DNA from 4 places in the Exiguobacterium sp. s145 genome. Region 1 is predicted to be linked to each of the others. Evidence: riboswitches for the same ligand, from Rfam matches in the RefSeq annotation. Region 1 holds a riboswitch; each other region holds the start of a gene.
What was found. A riboswitch is a leader RNA that binds a small molecule or an ion and turns the genes downstream of it on or off. The one in region 1 is predicted to bind thiamine pyrophosphate.
Positions count from the first base shown of each region.

Region 2: another riboswitch for thiamine pyrophosphate. It lies ahead of thiD (bifunctional hydroxymethylpyrimidine kinase/phosphomethylpyrimidine kinase); the one in region 1 lies ahead of tenI (thiazole tautomerase TenI).
Region 3: another riboswitch for thiamine pyrophosphate. It lies ahead of thiT (energy-coupled thiamine transporter ThiT); the one in region 1 lies ahead of tenI (thiazole tautomerase TenI).
Region 4: another riboswitch for thiamine pyrophosphate. It lies ahead of tenA (thiaminase II); the one in region 1 lies ahead of tenI (thiazole tautomerase TenI).

Region 1 covers NZ_JACSMV010000002.1:324,958-329,291, reverse strand. The annotation lists gene KNQ07_RS04795 (MFS transporter) at 1-179, opposite strand, end outside; gene KNQ07_RS04790 (OsmC family protein) at 384-809, shown strand; gene nagZ (beta-N-acetylhexosaminidase) at 815-2,044, shown strand; TPP riboswitch at 2,104-2,206, shown strand; gene tenI (thiazole tautomerase TenI) at 2,297-2,893, shown strand; gene KNQ07_RS04775 (NAD(P)/FAD-dependent oxidoreductase) at 2,890-3,882, shown strand; gene thiS (sulfur carrier protein ThiS) at 3,879-4,082, shown strand; gene KNQ07_RS04765 (thiazole synthase) at 4,086-4,334, shown strand, end outside.
Region 2 covers NZ_JACSMV010000023.1:16,085-20,418, forward strand. The annotation lists gene KNQ07_RS13890 (murein hydrolase activator EnvC family protein) at 1-34, shown strand, start outside; gene KNQ07_RS13895 (murein hydrolase activator EnvC family protein) at 244-1,275, shown strand; partial or broken gene KNQ07_RS16155 (M23 family metallopeptidase) at 1,297-1,530, shown strand; TPP riboswitch at 1,591-1,701, shown strand; gene thiD (bifunctional hydroxymethylpyrimidine kinase/phosphomethylpyrimidine kinase) at 1,819-2,628, shown strand; gene thiM (hydroxyethylthiazole kinase) at 2,609-3,379, shown strand; gene thiE (thiamine phosphate synthase) at 3,369-4,007, shown strand; gene KNQ07_RS13915 (hypothetical protein) at 4,022-4,334, shown strand, end outside.
Region 3 covers NZ_JACSMV010000001.1:322,311-326,644, forward strand. The annotation lists gene pknB (Stk1 family PASTA domain-containing Ser/Thr kinase) at 1-135, shown strand, start outside; gene rsgA (ribosome small subunit-dependent GTPase A) at 173-1,078, shown strand; gene rpe (ribulose-phosphate 3-epimerase) at 1,080-1,736, shown strand; TPP riboswitch at 1,760-1,866, shown strand; gene thiT (energy-coupled thiamine transporter ThiT) at 1,930-2,490, shown strand; gene KNQ07_RS01605 (thiamine diphosphokinase) at 2,490-3,098, shown strand; gene KNQ07_RS01610 (amino acid permease) at 3,159-4,334, opposite strand, start outside.
Region 4 covers NZ_JACSMV010000008.1:44,528-48,861, reverse strand. The annotation lists gene abc-f (ribosomal protection-like ABC-F family protein) at 1-1,638, opposite strand, end outside; gene KNQ07_RS08365 (DUF1002 domain-containing protein) at 1,917-2,798, opposite strand; TPP riboswitch at 2,990-3,095, shown strand; gene tenA (thiaminase II) at 3,170-3,865, shown strand; gene KNQ07_RS08355 (sporulation protein) at 3,933-4,334, opposite strand, start outside.

The DNA of each region.
Region 1 (4,334 bases):
GCAAAGGCGGAGACGAGTGTCCCGGCTTTTGCAATCGTGATGTTCAGACCGTCCGCAATTTCAGATAAAATACCGACGATGACGAATTCGCTTGTTCCAAGGACAAACGTCAACATGGATAACGTCGCGATTAACAGCCAGTCGGCTTGACTCAAACGAGTCGATGATGATGATGACATAAATAATTCCCCACTTCTGGCGCCTGTGCGCAAAAAAACTATCGTTTATCAGAATAGCATGATTTAACAAGGGCGGAAACCGGATTTGCCTGACACAGAAAAAGAAGCATTATTGTGAATAGACAGTCAATTTCACCTGTCACAGATTCGGGTATACTAACAGAGTAGGAAACATCACTTAAATCAGAAAAGGACGTGATCTTGATGCAAGCAACAGTCACTTGGAATCACAAGATGGGTTTTAGCGGGGAGACCGAATCCGGACATCACTTAGCGATGGATGCCGCGCCAGAAAACGGCGGAGACAATCAAGCACCCCGGCCGACAGAGCTCCTTCTTCACGCCGTCGCCGGTTGTACAGGCATCGATATCGTCTCAATTTTAGAAAAGATGCGTTTGACGCTGACGTCATTTGAAATGGATATCGAAGGCGAACGGGCGGATGATCATCCCCGGCGTTTCACGACGATTTCAATTCATTACCGGCTTGAAGGTGATTTACCGGACGATAAAGTCCGCCGGGCGATTGCCTTATCAAAAGACAAATACTGCTCGGTCTCACAATCGCTGAACGCAGAAATTGAAGTCTATTACTCGATCAACGGCGTCCGGAACGAGGAACCGATTTGAAACGGATGGTTCCTGTTCTGTTGGCAAGTGTCCTCCTCGCCGGTTGTGCTGACGAGCCGGCACAACCGGTCGAACCGCAACCGAAGCCGGCGAAGAAAACAAAGCCGCCGCAGCCGGATCGACCTTCTGCTGCTGAGCGGGCAGAGAAACAACTTAAAGAAACCGTCTCGAACATGTCGACGGCGGAAAAAGTCGATCAGTTGCTGTATATCGGTGTGACGGGAACAGCTCTGACACAAGCCGACCGAACGCTGTTGCAGGATCATGCACTCGGTGGTGTGCTGTTACTCGGCGGCAACATCACGTCGACCGATCAACTGAAAACCTTTACGGCAGCGATTGCTGAAGCCCAACCGGCTGATGCAAAAGCGTTTCTCGGCTTTGACGAAGAGGGCGGACGCGTCAGTCGGGTCCCGGACGCACAGCTCAAATTATCACCGAGTCTGTCGTTCGGTCAAAAAAATGATCCAGCATTGATGAAGGAAGTCGGACAGACACTTGGTTCGATTTCCCGTTTTTACGGCTTTAATATGGACTTCGCCCCGGTTCTTGACGTGAACAGTAATCCGGCGAATCCGATCATCGGCGACCGGGCACTCAGTGCGGATCCGCAACAGGTCGCACGGCTGGGTGTGCCGTTGATGCAGGGAATGAAAAAAGAAGACATCGTTCCGGTCGTCAAACATTTTCCGGGACACGGTGACACGACGGTCGATTCCCATGTCGGTCTGCCGCGGGTCGATGCGACAAAAGCGGAACTCGAACAGACGGAACTGGTCCCGTTCAAGCGGGCGATTGAAGAGGGGGCCGAGATGGTCATGGTCGCGCACATCCTGTTCCCGGCCCTCGACAAAAACCGTCCGTCTTCATTGTCAAAACCGGTCATGACCGGCGTCTTGCGGGATGAACTGAAGTTTGACGGAGTCATCATCACGGATGATCTCGTCATGGGAGCGATTACGGAACAGTACGGTCTTGCCCAGGCCGCAAGTCTTGCGCTTGAAAACGGTGCCGACATGGCGATGTTCTCGGCTCCGGGTGCGTATACGTCCGTCCACAAGGAAATCATGGCACGGATCAAACAAGATAAATTGTCGAGAGCCGATCTCGATCAGAAGGTCATCCGGGTTTTACGCTTAAAACAAACGTATGACTTGTCGCAAACGAAACGTGTCGACGAATACCAACGCTTGATCGAGCAGGTCAAAGCGGTCGAAGCGGACATGCGACATTAATCAAGGGTAGAACAAATCGGACTACCCGTGGTAAACTACAGGCGTACCACACAAATCAATATCTACACTAGGGGAGTCTCGCAGCAGACTGAGACGGAAGTATCCGGACCCTTTGAACCTGATCTAGTTCGTACTAGCGGAGGGAAGTGGATTCCGATCATTCATAGAGGATGCGACGGCTGTCGCCCTTTTTTGTAGGACCACTCCATCAGTTCATGGGGTGGTCCTTTTTCGTGTGGAAAGGGGGAAATGATGAGCCAGTTACATCTGATGACAACCGGTCAACAGGGCTGGGAAACGCTGGAACATACATTACCGGAACTCGCGATGCGTGTCGACCGGATTCATCTGCGGGAACCGCTTTGGTCCGCACGGGAGTTGGTGACCTGTATTGAGTTTTTAATGAAACGCGGGGTGCCGGCGGAACGATTAATCGTCCATGACCGGCTTGACGTCGCTCTCGTCACCGGCATCGGGATTCAACTGACGACACGCAGTATTCCGGTCGATCGTGTCCGGAGCCGTTTTAAGGAACTGCGGATCGGTCAATCGGTCCATTCGCTGACGGAAGCGGCAGCAGCAGAACAAGCCGGTGCGGATTACGTGATGTACGGTCACATTTTTGAAACCGGATCAAAACCCGGTGTACCGCCGCGGGGACTGCATGCCTTAAAACAGATTGTCGAGCAGGTCTCGATTCCGGTCATTGCGATCGGCGGCATCAAACCGGGCAACGTTCAGGAGGTCATTGCGACCGGTTGTTTGGGCGTTGCCGTCTTGTCGGGGATTCTCGGGCAAGCGAATTCGCTTAAAGCAGCTGACCGGTTCCGGGAGGTGATGCAACGATGACACGACCGGATGTCTTAATCATCGGGACCGGCATGATCGGTTTGACGCTCGGCTATGAGTTGCTTAAACGCGGACAAACTGTCCGTTTACTTGACCAGTCGACAGCCGGACAAGGGACGACACGGGCAGCGGCAGGGATGCTTGCGACAGACGAAGAACTGCCGGAACCGTTACACGAACTGGCGGCGCTGAGCCGGACGTTGTATCCGGAGCTGGTCCGGCAATTGTTGGACGAGACCGGTCTCGGGAGCGGTTATCTGGAACAGCCGTTTTGCCTGCATCGAGGAAATCAATTCTTGACGTTCGAACAAGTTGGACAAATCGATTCCCGATTAGTGACGCAGGCTTTACGGAGCGCGATCGAACGACGGGGCGGAGTCATTGAAGAAGACACATCTGTTTCGCAGCTCGTTCGGGACAAACAGCGGATCATCGGCGCCGAGACGAACCGGGGTCTGCGGACAGGCAGACAAATCATTGTCGCCAGTGGTCGTGGATCGGAAGCCGTGTTACGTTCGATCGGCATCACAATCGATACATGTCCGGTCAAGGGGGAATGCCTGTCCGTGCGCCTCATGACCGGATGGCTCGACCGGACACTATTTAATGAACAGGTGTACCTCGTTCCGAAAGCAGACGGACGAATCATCATCGGAGCGACGGAACGGTCCGGGGATGAATCGACGACCGTCAGTCTCGACAGTATTCGTTTGTTAGTGAATCAAGCCATCAGGCTCTATCCGCCGCTTGCGGAAGCTGTGTTTGTCGAAGCGTGGGCCGGCGTCCGACCGCAAACCGGTGACGGTCTGCCGTATCTTGGACCGGTGGACGGCATCGAAGGATTATTCGTCGCAACCGGTCATCACCGGCATGGCATCTTACTGGCACCGGCGACGGCGACTGTGCTGGCAGATTGCATCATGGGGCAAAAACCGAAAGTGATGTTGGGTGCTTTTAGTCACCAGCGACAGGGGGAGAAAACGAAGTGAACATTCGTTTAAATGGAAAAGACTACGCATTGATCGAAGAAACGACGACGTTACACGACTTATTGCAACATCTGGCGATTGACGGAAAAATCGTCATCATCGAGCAGAACCGGCAGATCATCGATCGGTCCCGTTATCCGGACACGACCGTCCAACCCGGTGATGTCGTTGAAATCGTTCATTTTGTAGGAGGAGGATGAATCATGTTAGAAATCGGTGGAAAAACATTTGCTTCACGCTTGTTACTCGGAACGGGAAAATATCCGGATGCAACGACGCAACAACAGGCGGTCGAAGCATCCGGGACGAACATTCTGACGTTTTCAGTCCGACGGCTCGACGTCTTTGCCAAAGGACAGACCAACCCGCTCGCGGCACTTGATTTAAACCGCTACGATTTGTTGCCGAACACGGCGGGTGCAAAGACGGCGGAGGAAGCCGTTCGCCTTGCC
Region 2 (4,334 bases), on a different contig from region 1:
GGCGAATTCTGTAAATCCAATGTCGATGTTATAATTACGGAAAAAGCGATTGCTATGGCAATCGCTTTTTTTTGTGTGTCTTGATCAAAATGAAAAATGTTATATTACAAAAAAACGCTTTCACTTGAAACATAAATGAAATTTTACTGAAACTATTACGATGCTATAATCAATCTCAGACATAAATACTTTGAATTAACTACTTTTCAAATAAGAAATCATACATAAGTGAGGAAATGAGACATGTTAAAAAAATTGTTGTCAACGGTATTGTTAGGAGTGTTGCTCGTATCAACTGCGCCGACTTCTGGTCATGCTGCAACGATTAAAGAAAAGAAATCTCAAAATGCGACAGAACAGCGTCGATTGGAAAAAGCCATTAAAAAGCAAGAAGCCAAAATATCGGCGGAACAACGCGAAATCAATAAAATTGATGCAGCGATTAATGAAAATATTTTCCGGATTTCCGAAAAAAATAAGCAGATTAAACAACTAAACCTTCAGATTGAAGATCTGGAAGCGGAAATCGTCCGCTATGAAATCATGCTCACACGTCAAGAAGAGTTGCTCGGAGACCGGTTACGTGTACTTCAAGAAAACGACGGTAATTCGATCAAATGGGAAGAAGTCATTTTTGGTTCGAAAGACCTGGGGGATTTATTCAGCCGTGTCATGGCCGGTAAAAAAATCGCCGAACAAGATGATAAAATGATTTCTGCTTATTTGGAAACACAGGAAAAGCTGGCGGAAATGAAAAAGAACCTCATCACTAAAAAAGAAGAGCGTGTTCAAGAAAAAAAATCATTGCTCATTCAAAAGAAACAATTAAAACAACAGATGAAAGAACGGAGCGCAACCCTGAAAAAATTACGTAAAGGGAAGACGAAGTTTACGACAAAACTGTTGAGTGCCAAAGAATTACAGGCGACTTTAGAAGCTCAAGAAAGAGCGATTGCGGCAGCAAAAGCAGCAGCGAAAGCCGCCGCAGAAAAAGCGGCGGCCGAAAAGGCAGCAGCGGAAAAAGCAGCAAAAGCAGCAAAAGAAGCAGCAAAATCAAAGCCTGAATCAAGTGAATCAACGGTTGTTCCGACTCCTGTCAGCAGTGGACCGACCGGATCGGCGAAGTTTGTTCGTCCGGCTTCGGGTGGTGTCTCACAAGGATTCGGACCGGCCAGTGGAGCGAACGGTTATACTTTCCATAACGGTGTCGATTTCAGCGGACCTGTCGGATCGCCAATTCGTGCGGCGGCTTCCGGAACAGTCATTACGGCCTGAAGCGGCGGACCTTACGGGAATCACGTCATGATTTCCCATTTCCTTGACGGTCAAGTGTATACAACGGTGTACGGTCATATGAATTCGTTATCGGTTTCAGCAGGTCAAACGGTCACTCAAGGTCAAAGGCTTGGTACTCTTGGGAGTACGGGTAATTCGACAGGACCGCATTTGCACTTTGAACTGCATATTGGTGGATATCAATATAGCGCGTCAGGACCTGCTAACACGGTTAATCCACTTGGATACTTGTAAAAACGAGCTTCGGCTCGTTTTTTTGATGGTGCTGTGATACAGTGAAAAAGAATTTAAATTACGAGCAACTAGGGGAGCTGGAGGAGTCCGGCTGAGAGGAAAACCATTCTGTTTTCGACCCTGTCACCTGAACTGGATAATACCAGCGTAGGAAAGTTGAGATCGAAGACATGATTACTTTAACCGGTGAACCTGGTTATTCATGGCGTCGTCTGCTTTTTTACAGCGGACGGCGCTTTTTGTTGTCCGTTTTCTCCTTATTTGCTCACGGGAAAGTGAGGAATTGGAATGAAACACGTATTAACGATCGCCGGATCCGACTCCGGTGGCGGAGCGGGAATTCAGGCGGATTTAAAAACATTTTCAGCACTTGGTGTATATGGCATGAGTGTCATCACGGCGATTACGGCACAAAATACATTGGGTGTTCAAGCGGTTGAAGACGTCTCTCCCGAACTTGTGGAGGCACAGTTAACCTCGATTTTTTCAGATATCCGTGTCGATGCCGTCAAGATTGGAATGGTTTCTAATCAGGAAACGATTCAAGTGATTGCCCGACAACTGGAAAAGTATCCTCTGCCGATTGTTCTTGATCCGGTCATGGTCGCAAAAGGTGGCCATGCTTTGTTACAACCGAATGCGGAACAGGCATTGCTCGAACAGCTGTTACCACTTGCGACCCTTGTGACACCGAATATTCCTGAAATCGAGCGGATGATCGGTGGAACCGTCCATTCACTTGCTGATATGAAGCAAGCAGCGGTCAAGCTGATTGAACGACAAACAGGAGCTGTGTTGCTCAAGGGCGGGCATTTGGAAGGGCAAGACGCCACTGATCTTTTATATACGGACGAACGGTATGTTGTCTTTGAACAAGAACGGATTGAGTCCCGTCATACGCACGGGACAGGCTGTACGTTGTCCGCTGCTATCGCTGCCAACCTGGCTCTTGGTCATTCACTGGAAGACAGCGTCCGTTATGCGAAACGTTATGTGACCGAAGCGATTCGTCACGGTTTTGCTCTTGGACACGGAATTGGACCGACACATCATTTTCATGAACTTTGGAGGGATACACATGCTACGACGCATCCATGATAAAAAACCATTAATTCATCATTTAACGAATACCGTCACGATCAATGATTGTGCTAATATGACACTTGCGCTTGGAGGATCTCCTGTCATGGCAGAGGACCTGCTCGAAGTCGAAGAGATGGTTGGTCTTTCAGACGCCGTCGTGATTAATACAGGAACCATCAATCCGGACATGCGCAAAGCACAGCTGCTAGCAGGGAAAACGGCTAACCGGCTGGGGAAACCGGTCATTTTGGATCCGGTGGGCGCGGGAGCCACGACATTAAGAACGGATTTTATGAAACAACTGATGGAGGAAATCACCTTTACGGTCATCAAAGGAAATGCTTCGGAAATTAAAACGTTGCTTGGACAGGCTGCTCGAACGAAAGGGGTCGATGTGGCGGAAGGAGAATCACTCGATCTTCAAAGTGTTCACGCCTTCGCTTCCCAGACGAAACAAGTCATCGTCGTCACCGGACCCGTTGATTTTGTGACAGATGGAGTCCGTCAACATCATTTGGACGTCGGAACAAAACGACTCGGCCAAGTGACGGGAACAGGATGTATGACCGCTTCCTTGATTGCGACTTTTTTGGGAGCAGGATACGATCATTTCGACGCAGCTGTATTTGGGACGTACGCCATGGGAAAAGCAGGGGAAACGGCCGGAAATCGTCCTGGTATCGGCAGTTTTCGGACCGGATTGTTTGATGCGGTCAGTCTGATGACAGAGGAAAGTTTGCCGGAGGTGCAGATGAATGGACAGTGAATACTTGATTTATGCAGTGACGGATAGACGTCTGCACCCGCATCTTCCCTTGGAGGATGCTGTCGAAGCAACGATTAAGGGCGGTGCAACGATTGTTCAATTACGGGAAAAAGAGATGTCGGGTAAGAATTTTCTCGAATCAGCCGTTGTACTGAAGGATCTGACTGCCAGTTATAATATTCCGTTGATTATCAATGACCGGATCGATATCGCTTTATTAGTCGAAGCGGGCCTGCATATCGGTCAAGATGATATTCCTTTAACGGAAGCACGTCGATTGTTACCGACGGCGACGATCGGTGTTTCCGTTTCAACGGTCGAACAGGCTGTGGCAGCAGAGCAGGACGGTGCAGATTATTTAGGAGTCGGGTCACTTTTTCCGACGGCGACGAAACAAGATGCGACATTCATGTCACGTGTGACATTAGAGCAAATCAGGAAAGCCGTTCGCATCCCGTTAGTAGGCATCGGTGGAATTAGCGAAACAAATGTATCGTTACTTGATTCTCTCGTAGATGGATATGCCGTGGTGTCCGCTTTGTTTGCCAATCCGGAAATTGAACGAACGACGAAAAAGTTTAAACAGACCGTCGAACAAGTGCGTCAGAGCGTTTCAGACAGGGTATAATCCTTCTAGAGGTGATGGTCGTGAAATGGCAGTCTGTTCGATTTCGAGGACGATGGATTCGATATAAAATCGAACCGCAAATCATTCGAGTCGAAAATCGCGGGAAATATCATTTAGGGGCAGCTCTATTTCCTTTCCCGAATCGTTATTCCTATCAACTGGCGGTCTTATTAAAGAATAAATACCAGCAACAGTATAAACGTTCCTTACTCATTCAAACGAGTTCCATCGCAACGGAAATCTGGGGACACACACATCTGGACATTTTTTACCGGATGCTGCTGCCGCTTCCGTTACCCCGTTTTTTACGGAAACGTTACCAGGAGC
Region 3 (4,334 bases), on a different contig from region 1:
ATTGATCAGGATGAAACATTTGATGTTCCCTTGACGATTGATCCGGGAGAAGAAGGCAAGATTACGATTTATAAAGATGACGAAGTGTACCGGGCGAAGACGATTACGTACAATCAGGCAAAATCACAAGAATAACGAGCAGGACGTTAATCCTGACAAAGGAGGGCATAGGATGGCAGAAAATCGAATTGAAGACAATCGGGATGGAACGATTATCCGTTTACAGGGTGGATTTTATGATGTCATGACGCCTCAAGGTGAAATCCGTTCACGGGCACGCGGTAATTTCAGAAAACGGGGCATCAGCCCTGTCGTCGGCGATGAGGTCGTGTTACACATCGAAAGTGAGACCGGATATATCCTGGAAGTAAAGGACCGTCAAAATTTCCTGGTCCGCCCGCCAGTTGCCAATATCGATCAAGCGTTGTTGGTCGTATCGGCAGCAGAACCTGATTTTTCTGCCCATCTGTTGGACCGGTTTTTAGTGTTGATTGAAGCAAAGGAAATTCAACCGATCATCATCTTGACGAAGATGGACTTGTTACAAGGTGAAGCCGAACAAGGGGTATTGGAAGCAATTTCCGCTTACCGGACCATTGGATATCACGTCATCGAAACGTCAAGTGAGACATTGGCCGGAGTCGAATCCGTCCGTCCGTTGTTAAAAGATAAAACGAGTGTGCTGGCCGGACAATCCGGTGTAGGGAAAAGTTCGTTGTTGAATGCCTTGGAACCTTCGTTGGCACTCGAAACGAGTCATATTTCGAAGGCGCTTGGTCGTGGACGCCATACGACCCGTCATGTGACATTGATCCCGCTTGGCGAAGGATTGATTGCAGATACCCCGGGATTCTCGAATCTTGATTTTCCGCACGAAATGGAACTCGAGGAGTTACGGTGGTGTTTCCCTGAATTTGTTGCTTTACAGGACGAATGCAAGTACCGTGGCTGTCTGCATTTGAATGAGCCTGGTTGTGCCGTTAAACAAGCCGTCGAGGCCCAGGAAATCATGGCTTCCCGGTATACGAATTATGGTATGTTTGTAGAGGAAATCAAGAATCGGACGCGGAGGTATTAAGATGATTAAAATCGCACCATCAATCTTATCAGCAGATTTTGCAAATTTAGAGCGGGATGTCAAAGCCGTAGAAGCAGCAGGTGCCGATTATATCCATTTCGATGTCATGGACGGTCAATTTGTTCCGAACATCTCATTCGGACTTCCTGTCTTAAGCAGTTTACGTCAAAAAACAGATATGGTTCTCGACGTCCATCTCATGATTGATCGTCCGGAAAACTTTGTCGAAGCCTTCGTTGCAGCAGGGGCTGATATCGTGACGTTCCACGTCGAGGCGACGAATCACGTCCACCGTGTCCTGCAACAGATCAAAGCAGCCGGTGCGAAAGCGGGTGTCGTGCTCAATCCGCATACGCCGCTGTCGACGATCGAACACGTGCTCGAGGATGTGGACATGGTCTTATTGATGACAGTCAATCCGGGATTCGGCGGACAAGCGTTCATTCCGGGTGTCATGAAGAAATTAAATCAACTGGCTGCAATGAAAGCGGAACACGATCTATCGTTTGAGATTGAAATCGATGGCGGAGTCAATGCGGAAACAGCGAAATTATGTATTGAGAATGGGGCAAACGTACTTGTTGCAGGTTCCGCCATCTACAATGCACCGGATTATTCAGAAGCAATCACTAGTATTCGGAATGCCGCTCACGTATAATAAGAGCAGAATCAAAATTGAATGAAGACCGCAAGGGGTGTCGCGTCAAGCGGCTGAGAGAAGTGATTGGACTTTAACCCTTCGAACCTGTTCCGTTCAGACGGACGTAGGGATGTGGCGCACGCAGGCAGTACGGCGTTCGTCGTACTGCCTTTTTGCCGTCCTGCGATTTTATTTTTAGGAGGAAAAAAGGATGAAACGGCTACAAATGTTAATGGAAATTGCAATCTTTGCAAGTCTTGGTGTGGTGTTCGATTTATTAATCCCGTTTAAAATGCCGCAAGGGGGTTCGGTCAGTTTGGCGATGCTGCCAATCTTCGTCATGGCCTTTCGTCATGGTGTCATCGGTGGGGTCGTGACGGGAGCGCTCGTCGGAACGATTCAACTGATGTTCGCTCCGCAAATTCTGACAGTCGTTCAGCCGTTACTCGATTATACGATTGCGTTTGGAGTCGTCGGACTGAGCGGACTATTCGCACGGCAAGTCAAAAAAGCAGCAGCAGCCGGGAAGAATGGCCGTTTGATGGCAATTGTACTAGGCGCGACATTGCTTGGTGCAGGTTTACGTTATGTCTGTCACGTCATCAGCGGAATCGTCTTCTTCGCTGAATATGCGGAAGGTCCGGTCGTTTCGTACTCGTTGATCTATAACGCGACGTATATGGTTCCATCGTACCTATTATGTGGTATTGTCGCAGGACTTCTGTTTACGACAGCGCCCCGACTTCTTCGTTACTCGGCACGAGGTGTCTGATGCGGGTCGTGATTGTAGCGGCCGGTCCGACAGAAGACATCCCGTCCCTGAAACCGTTTCTGGATGAGAAGACGGTTGTCATCGCCGTTGACGGAGGTGTCACCGAATTGGCACAGCAAGGTCTCGCTTTTGACTTGGCGATTGGTGACTTTGATTCGCTCGGATACAAACCGGAAGGAGCGATCATCCACCCGGCTGAAAAGGATGAGACCGACTTGGAACTGGCTTTACGCCATGTCAGTCAACAGTATGAAGCAACAGAAGTGTTCATATTCGGTGCGACCGGAGGACGACTTGATATGACGCTTCAAAACGTCTATTTGCTAAAACAATTTCCGGCAGTTCGCTTGATGACGAAGCGGGAAGAGGTTCGTTTCTTACAGCCGGGGACGTATGAGATCGAGGCAGATGGATTTCACTATCTCTCTTTCATCCCGCTCGTTCCGACACGTCTGACCCTCCGCGGGGTCAAGTATCTGTTGACGAATCATGACGTGCCGGTCGGCGGATCATTGACCGTCAGCAATGAATGGACACAGCACGGAGTGGCGAACGTGACGGTGCATACCGGTGAAGTGATTGCTTTACGAAGTTTGTTAGACCACTAAAAAACGTGATCGGCTTTAGGATATCCTAAAAGTCGATCACGTTTTTTTGTAGTTTTGTTTTTAAGATTCCAATGTCGAGCTGGCTGCCTGACGTTCGGTTTGAGCCGCAATATGTTTTCCTTTGACAAACAGATGGTAAGAGGCCCACGTCAAGACGAAGAACGGAACGCCGATATACAGCGCAATCCGTTGATCCGCTTGGAAAGCCAGGCTGATCAGTACAAGCATGTTCAAAGAAAACGAGATAATCGGCAAGACCGGGAAGAACGGGGTCTTGAATTTTAATTCGCTGACAACATGTCCCTCTTTGATGAATTGACGACGGAAGGCAATCTGCGAGGCGGAAATCGAAATCCATCCGACTTGTGCCCCGAGTCCGGCGAGTGATAACAGCCAGATGAAGACGGTATCTTCCGCGAAAAAGGCGGTCAGAAGCGATAACATCGCAAACAGCATCGTAAAGCATAACGCCCGCATCGGTACACCACGCGAGTTGACGATGGCAAGTTTTTTCGAGATCATACCTTCTTGAGACATCGACCATAACATCCGGGTAGCAGCGTATAATCCTGAGTTCCCGACCGACAGTAAGGCAGTCAGAACGACGATGTTCATCAAATCGGCCGCGTACGGAATCCCAATCGCATCAAAGACCATGATGAACGGACTGCTGATACCGCCAGCTGTTTCATAAGGAATTAAGGCGCCGACGATTGTAATCGAAAGAACAAAAAAGATGAACGTCCGCCAAACCGTATTGCGGATCGCTTTCGGAATCGATTTTTCGGGATCGTTCGACTCTCCGGCCGCAACCCCGATCAATTCCGTCCCCTGGAACGCGAAGTTGACGGCGATCATCGTCGTCAAGACTCCGAGCGCACCGTTCGGGAACAATCCGTTTGAAGTAAAGTTGGCGAATAAACTTTCCGGTCGTGCTGCCGTCATCTCAATCCAGCCAAACCAAGCCGCTCCTCCGAGCGCGATGAAAAATAGAATGGCCAGGACTTTCAGGCTCGAGAACCAGAATTCAGCCTCCCCAAAGGCTTTGGCAGATACGGCGTTAAGTCCGAATAAAATGACGGTGAAGATGGCACACCAGATGACGATAGGGGTGTTCGGAAACCACCGATCCATCAGACTTCCGGCTGCCGTGATTTCAAGTGCCACCGTCACGGCCCATCCGAGCCAGTAAATCCAGCCGACGGCAAATCCGATACCCGGTCCGATGAAACGTGT
Region 4 (4,334 bases), on a different contig from region 1:
TTGTGTCGGTTCAGCGGCAGGGGACGCGACAGTCCGTTTGCTTGTTGCATACGCATAAGGGCCGTGATACAGTGTCGGTGTTTGTCCGAGCCAAAGTGTTTTCGTAAACAGCCGATTTAAAAAGTAGCGGTCATGCGAAACAGCGATCAGCGTTCCGTTAAACGATTCAAGCGCCTCTTCGAGGGCATCCCGTGATTCGATGTCGAGATGGTTCGTCGGTTCATCAAGGATCAAGACGTTTAATTCCGAGTTGACAAGGATTGCGAGCATCAGCCGCATACGCTCGCCTCCGCTTAAAGCGGTCACAGGTAAAAAGACACGGGGTCCAAAAAATAAAAACTGGGCGAGCCGTTTACGGGCTGTCCCTTCATCACATACGATGTTTGACCGGAAGACATCGATTAACCGTTGATCGTCAGGAAAGTCGATGTGTTGGGATAAATAGCCGATTTTGACCGAAGGACCTTGGGAGATGAGACCGCTCGTCGGTTGAATATGACCTAACAACAATTGCAACAGAGTCGTTTTCCCACTTCCATTGGCACCGACGATGGCCAAGCGATCCTTGGCAACGATATCGACGGTTAAGGAGTGAAACAACGGTGACTCGGTGAAGGAAACGCCGACGTCCTCCAGACGATAGACCGTCCGGCTTGTTTTACCTTGTGCCGTAAACGTAAGATCCGGTGTCTCGGCCTCAAGCTTCGGACGTTTGATCCGTTCGATTCGATCCAGCGCACGTTCCATTGATTTTGCCTTCCGGAACAGCTTTTCGCTTGGGGGAGAAGCTTCATTGGCCCACTGCCGGAGACGGCGGATCGCGTCCTTCATTTGCTTGATCTTTTTTTGCTGTTCCTGATAGGCATGGAATTGTTCAAGTAAAAGACGTTCTTTTTCCGTCATGTAGTACGTATAGTTTCCATGGTAGAGCCGGACTTCACCATCTTCGAGTTCGGCGATGCTCGTCACGACCGTATCAAGAAAGACGCGGTCGTGAGACACGAGTAAGACGGCGCCGGCATAGTGTGCTAAAAATGACTCGAGCCATTCGACGGCGTCCAGATCGAGATGGTTAGTCGGTTCGTCAAGAATCAACAAGTCAGGTTCACTTAACAGCATCCGTCCGAGACAGATTTTTGTTTGTTCACCGCCGCTGAGCTGATCGAACGGACGATCAAGTAACGGATGAAGCCGTAAACCGTTAATCATCCGGTCGACTTTAGACTCCAGTAAATAGCCGCCTTGCCGCTCGAATGCTTCGGTCACCTTCGTGTACTGGGCAAGCAGTGACTCGAGTTGATCGGTTTTCGTTGCCATCTCTTGTTCGAGCCGGTGCAACGATTGCCGTAAGTCGAGCAGCGGGGCGAACGCGGTCCAGAGGACGTCAAGACCGGTCATGTGGGGATCGAATACCGGCAATTGTTCCAAATAACCGATGGATAGCCCGCTTTTTTGGTAGATGGTTCCGGTGTCAGGTGAATCAAGCCGGGCCAGTAAACGCAGGAAAGTCGTTTTCCCGCTCCCGTTACGTCCGATCAAGCCGATGCGGTCATGTGACTGGATAAAGAGGGACACATCCGTTAAAATATCGTCGCCTCCGAATTGTTTGGACAGGTGTTGGATGTCGCAGATCATCATATGAATTTTCCTCTCTGACGCATCAAAAAAAGGAGAGCGCAAACAGCACTCTCCTTCACCAGTGGAAGATGCGCTTTGCTTTATTTTTCAAGTATAGAGTTCTTCAAAAAAGGACAGACTAGTCCCTTAGAACGCCATTCCATGAAAAATCGCGCGCAACAGATACAGTTGTTCCATCAACCAATGCTTACACGCAGCAAAACCCATCTTTCCACACCACCTTTTCTCATTCGATGACTCTATTTTACCATGCCACCGGGAATGAAAGGAAGAGCAGATTATTTAAATAAACCGGCGATGGAATTAAAGAAGGCACTTAAACCGTCAAACAGTTTGGCAAAAAATCCTTTTGTTTCTTCCGATGTCGCAAAGGACTGGATGTTTTGTCCGGCATCCTTCAGTCCCGTCTCAATCTGTCCCCAGTTAAGATCAGCTTTTTCCATTTGGTTAAACAGACCGGTCAAGCGCTCCATTTGGGCATCGGACAGATTGATATTATTGTTTTGAATGACTTGGACGATGACATTCTCGATTTCGACTTTCGTCTCCGGTTTTTGCTTCGCGATTTCGGCTTTGATTTCGTTCATCAAGTCGGCGACTTTATCCGTCCCGACGGTTTTTCCGACATCTGATGTGACCGATAATTCTTGTTGGGCTAAATCTTTCCGTTCATCCGTCAGTTTGATACCGGTCTCACTTGACGTTTGATCATAGGCTTTCATGATACCAGTCAAGGCAGATGTACCGGTTACTTTATAAGGGGAAGTAATCGTAATGTCGGCATCGGTCACACCGGCCGTGACCAGCGCATTCAAATACATGTCTTTTGTGACCCACGTGATATTTTCGGTTGCGACGGACAGACCGTCGCCTTTTTCAGCCAATTCGATCTTGGCGGAAGAATACATATTGCCGCCGCGTTGGGACTGGGGAATGTTTTTTCCGAGATATTTTTCCTCATCGGCAGACGTCGCGATGATCGGAGTGATGCCTTCCGGTGCATTGAGGCGGGACAACACCCATGCTTTATCCTTTGCTCCGAGCGATTCACCGAGTGTGATGATCGTTTTGTCGACGACCTGTTCGGCAGATGCGGCAGTAGGCAGTAATAACGTCGTGGCAAGTAATGCCGAAGCAGTCCATGTGATGGTTTTATTCATTGTCAGATTCCTCCGTAAGTTAAGTATCAGGTACTAATTTCAGTCTAATCGACCGGTGACGGAAGAGAATCGGTCTCAAGGACGAGCCGACATCGACCTTCCGTCATGTTCATTGTACAGAAAAACAATGGAAAGAAGGGGAGCAGGTTCAGAATTGAATGAAATCATGTTACACTTGAAACAAATCAAATAGCGACCACTAGGGGAGTCAGTAGGCTGACTGAGACGACGGAGACGTGCGGACCCTTTGAACCTGATTAAGTTTGGACTTACGGAGGGAAGTGGCGTGACAGATCCTCTTTTTCTGGTCTTTTCACGTCATACCTGACATCAGGTGTGGCGTTTTTTTGATGAAAAAAGGAGGAAGAAATATGAAATTCAGTGAAGAAATCCGGCAAGCGGCAGGACAGTATTGGGACAGCAGTTTTACGCATCCGTTCGTGACCGGTCTTGCAGACGGGACATTGCCGGAGAAGAAATTCCGACATTACGTACTCCAAGACGCCTATTACTTAAAACATTTCGCGAAAATTCAGGCCCGTGCCGCGTCCAAGGCACAGGATTTCGTGACGATTGCAGAGCTCGCGGAACATGCGACATCGACCTATGCCGCAGAACTGAGTCTGCACCAGTCGTTTTTTAAACCGCTTGGGATTTCGGACGAAACATTAGCCCGGTTTGAGCCGGCTCCGACCGCATACGCCTATATTTCACATATGCACCATGCGAGCGAAGGGACGCTCGGGGAGACAATTGCTGCCATCTTACCGTGTTACTGGCTCTATTATGAAATCGGACAACAGTTACAGAGCGCTGTACCGGCTTCACCGATTTATCAACAATGGATTGCGACATACAGTTCGGACTGGTTCGAGCGGGTAGTCTTTGAACAGATCGAGCGTTTGAATGAGCTGGCAGCGCAAGCAAGTGATCAAGAACGCACCCGGATGAAGCAGCATTTCGTCAGAAGCTGTTATTACGAATTGATGTTTTGGGAAATGGGCTGGACGGAAGAGACATTTGAAAAAAGCCTGGCACAGATTATTACAACGACATCATTGAAATAAGACAAGACAACGTAAAACACCGGATTCGCTTGTTGGCGGATCCGGTGTTTTATATAGAAAAGATAAATCAGCTGTGGTGTTCAATCAAATCTGCGAGGCGTTGTTTCACCAGCGACGGATTGGTTAACTCCTGATTGGATAATGAAAGTTTCGTCATCGTTTCGTCCGTACCCGCCATTTCGCTGAACAAAGAGCCGAGGCTGTGGGCACGACGGTCGATTTGAAGAACGATATCGATTCCGGACCGGTCCTGCAGCAAGATGACTTCGATTTCATCCAGTTTATGCGCATAATGCGTGCCGCGGGCAGAATATTCGAGTTCCTGCGCGATCGGTAAATCTTTTCGGAAGCGGCCCGGTAATTTTTCTGTATCTGCTTTCTTCAAACGGAATCCGAGATCTTCCATCGCTTCCAGAATGACGGATTGATAGTCGTTTGCCTTGACGACGACCGCATCATGATCGGACGG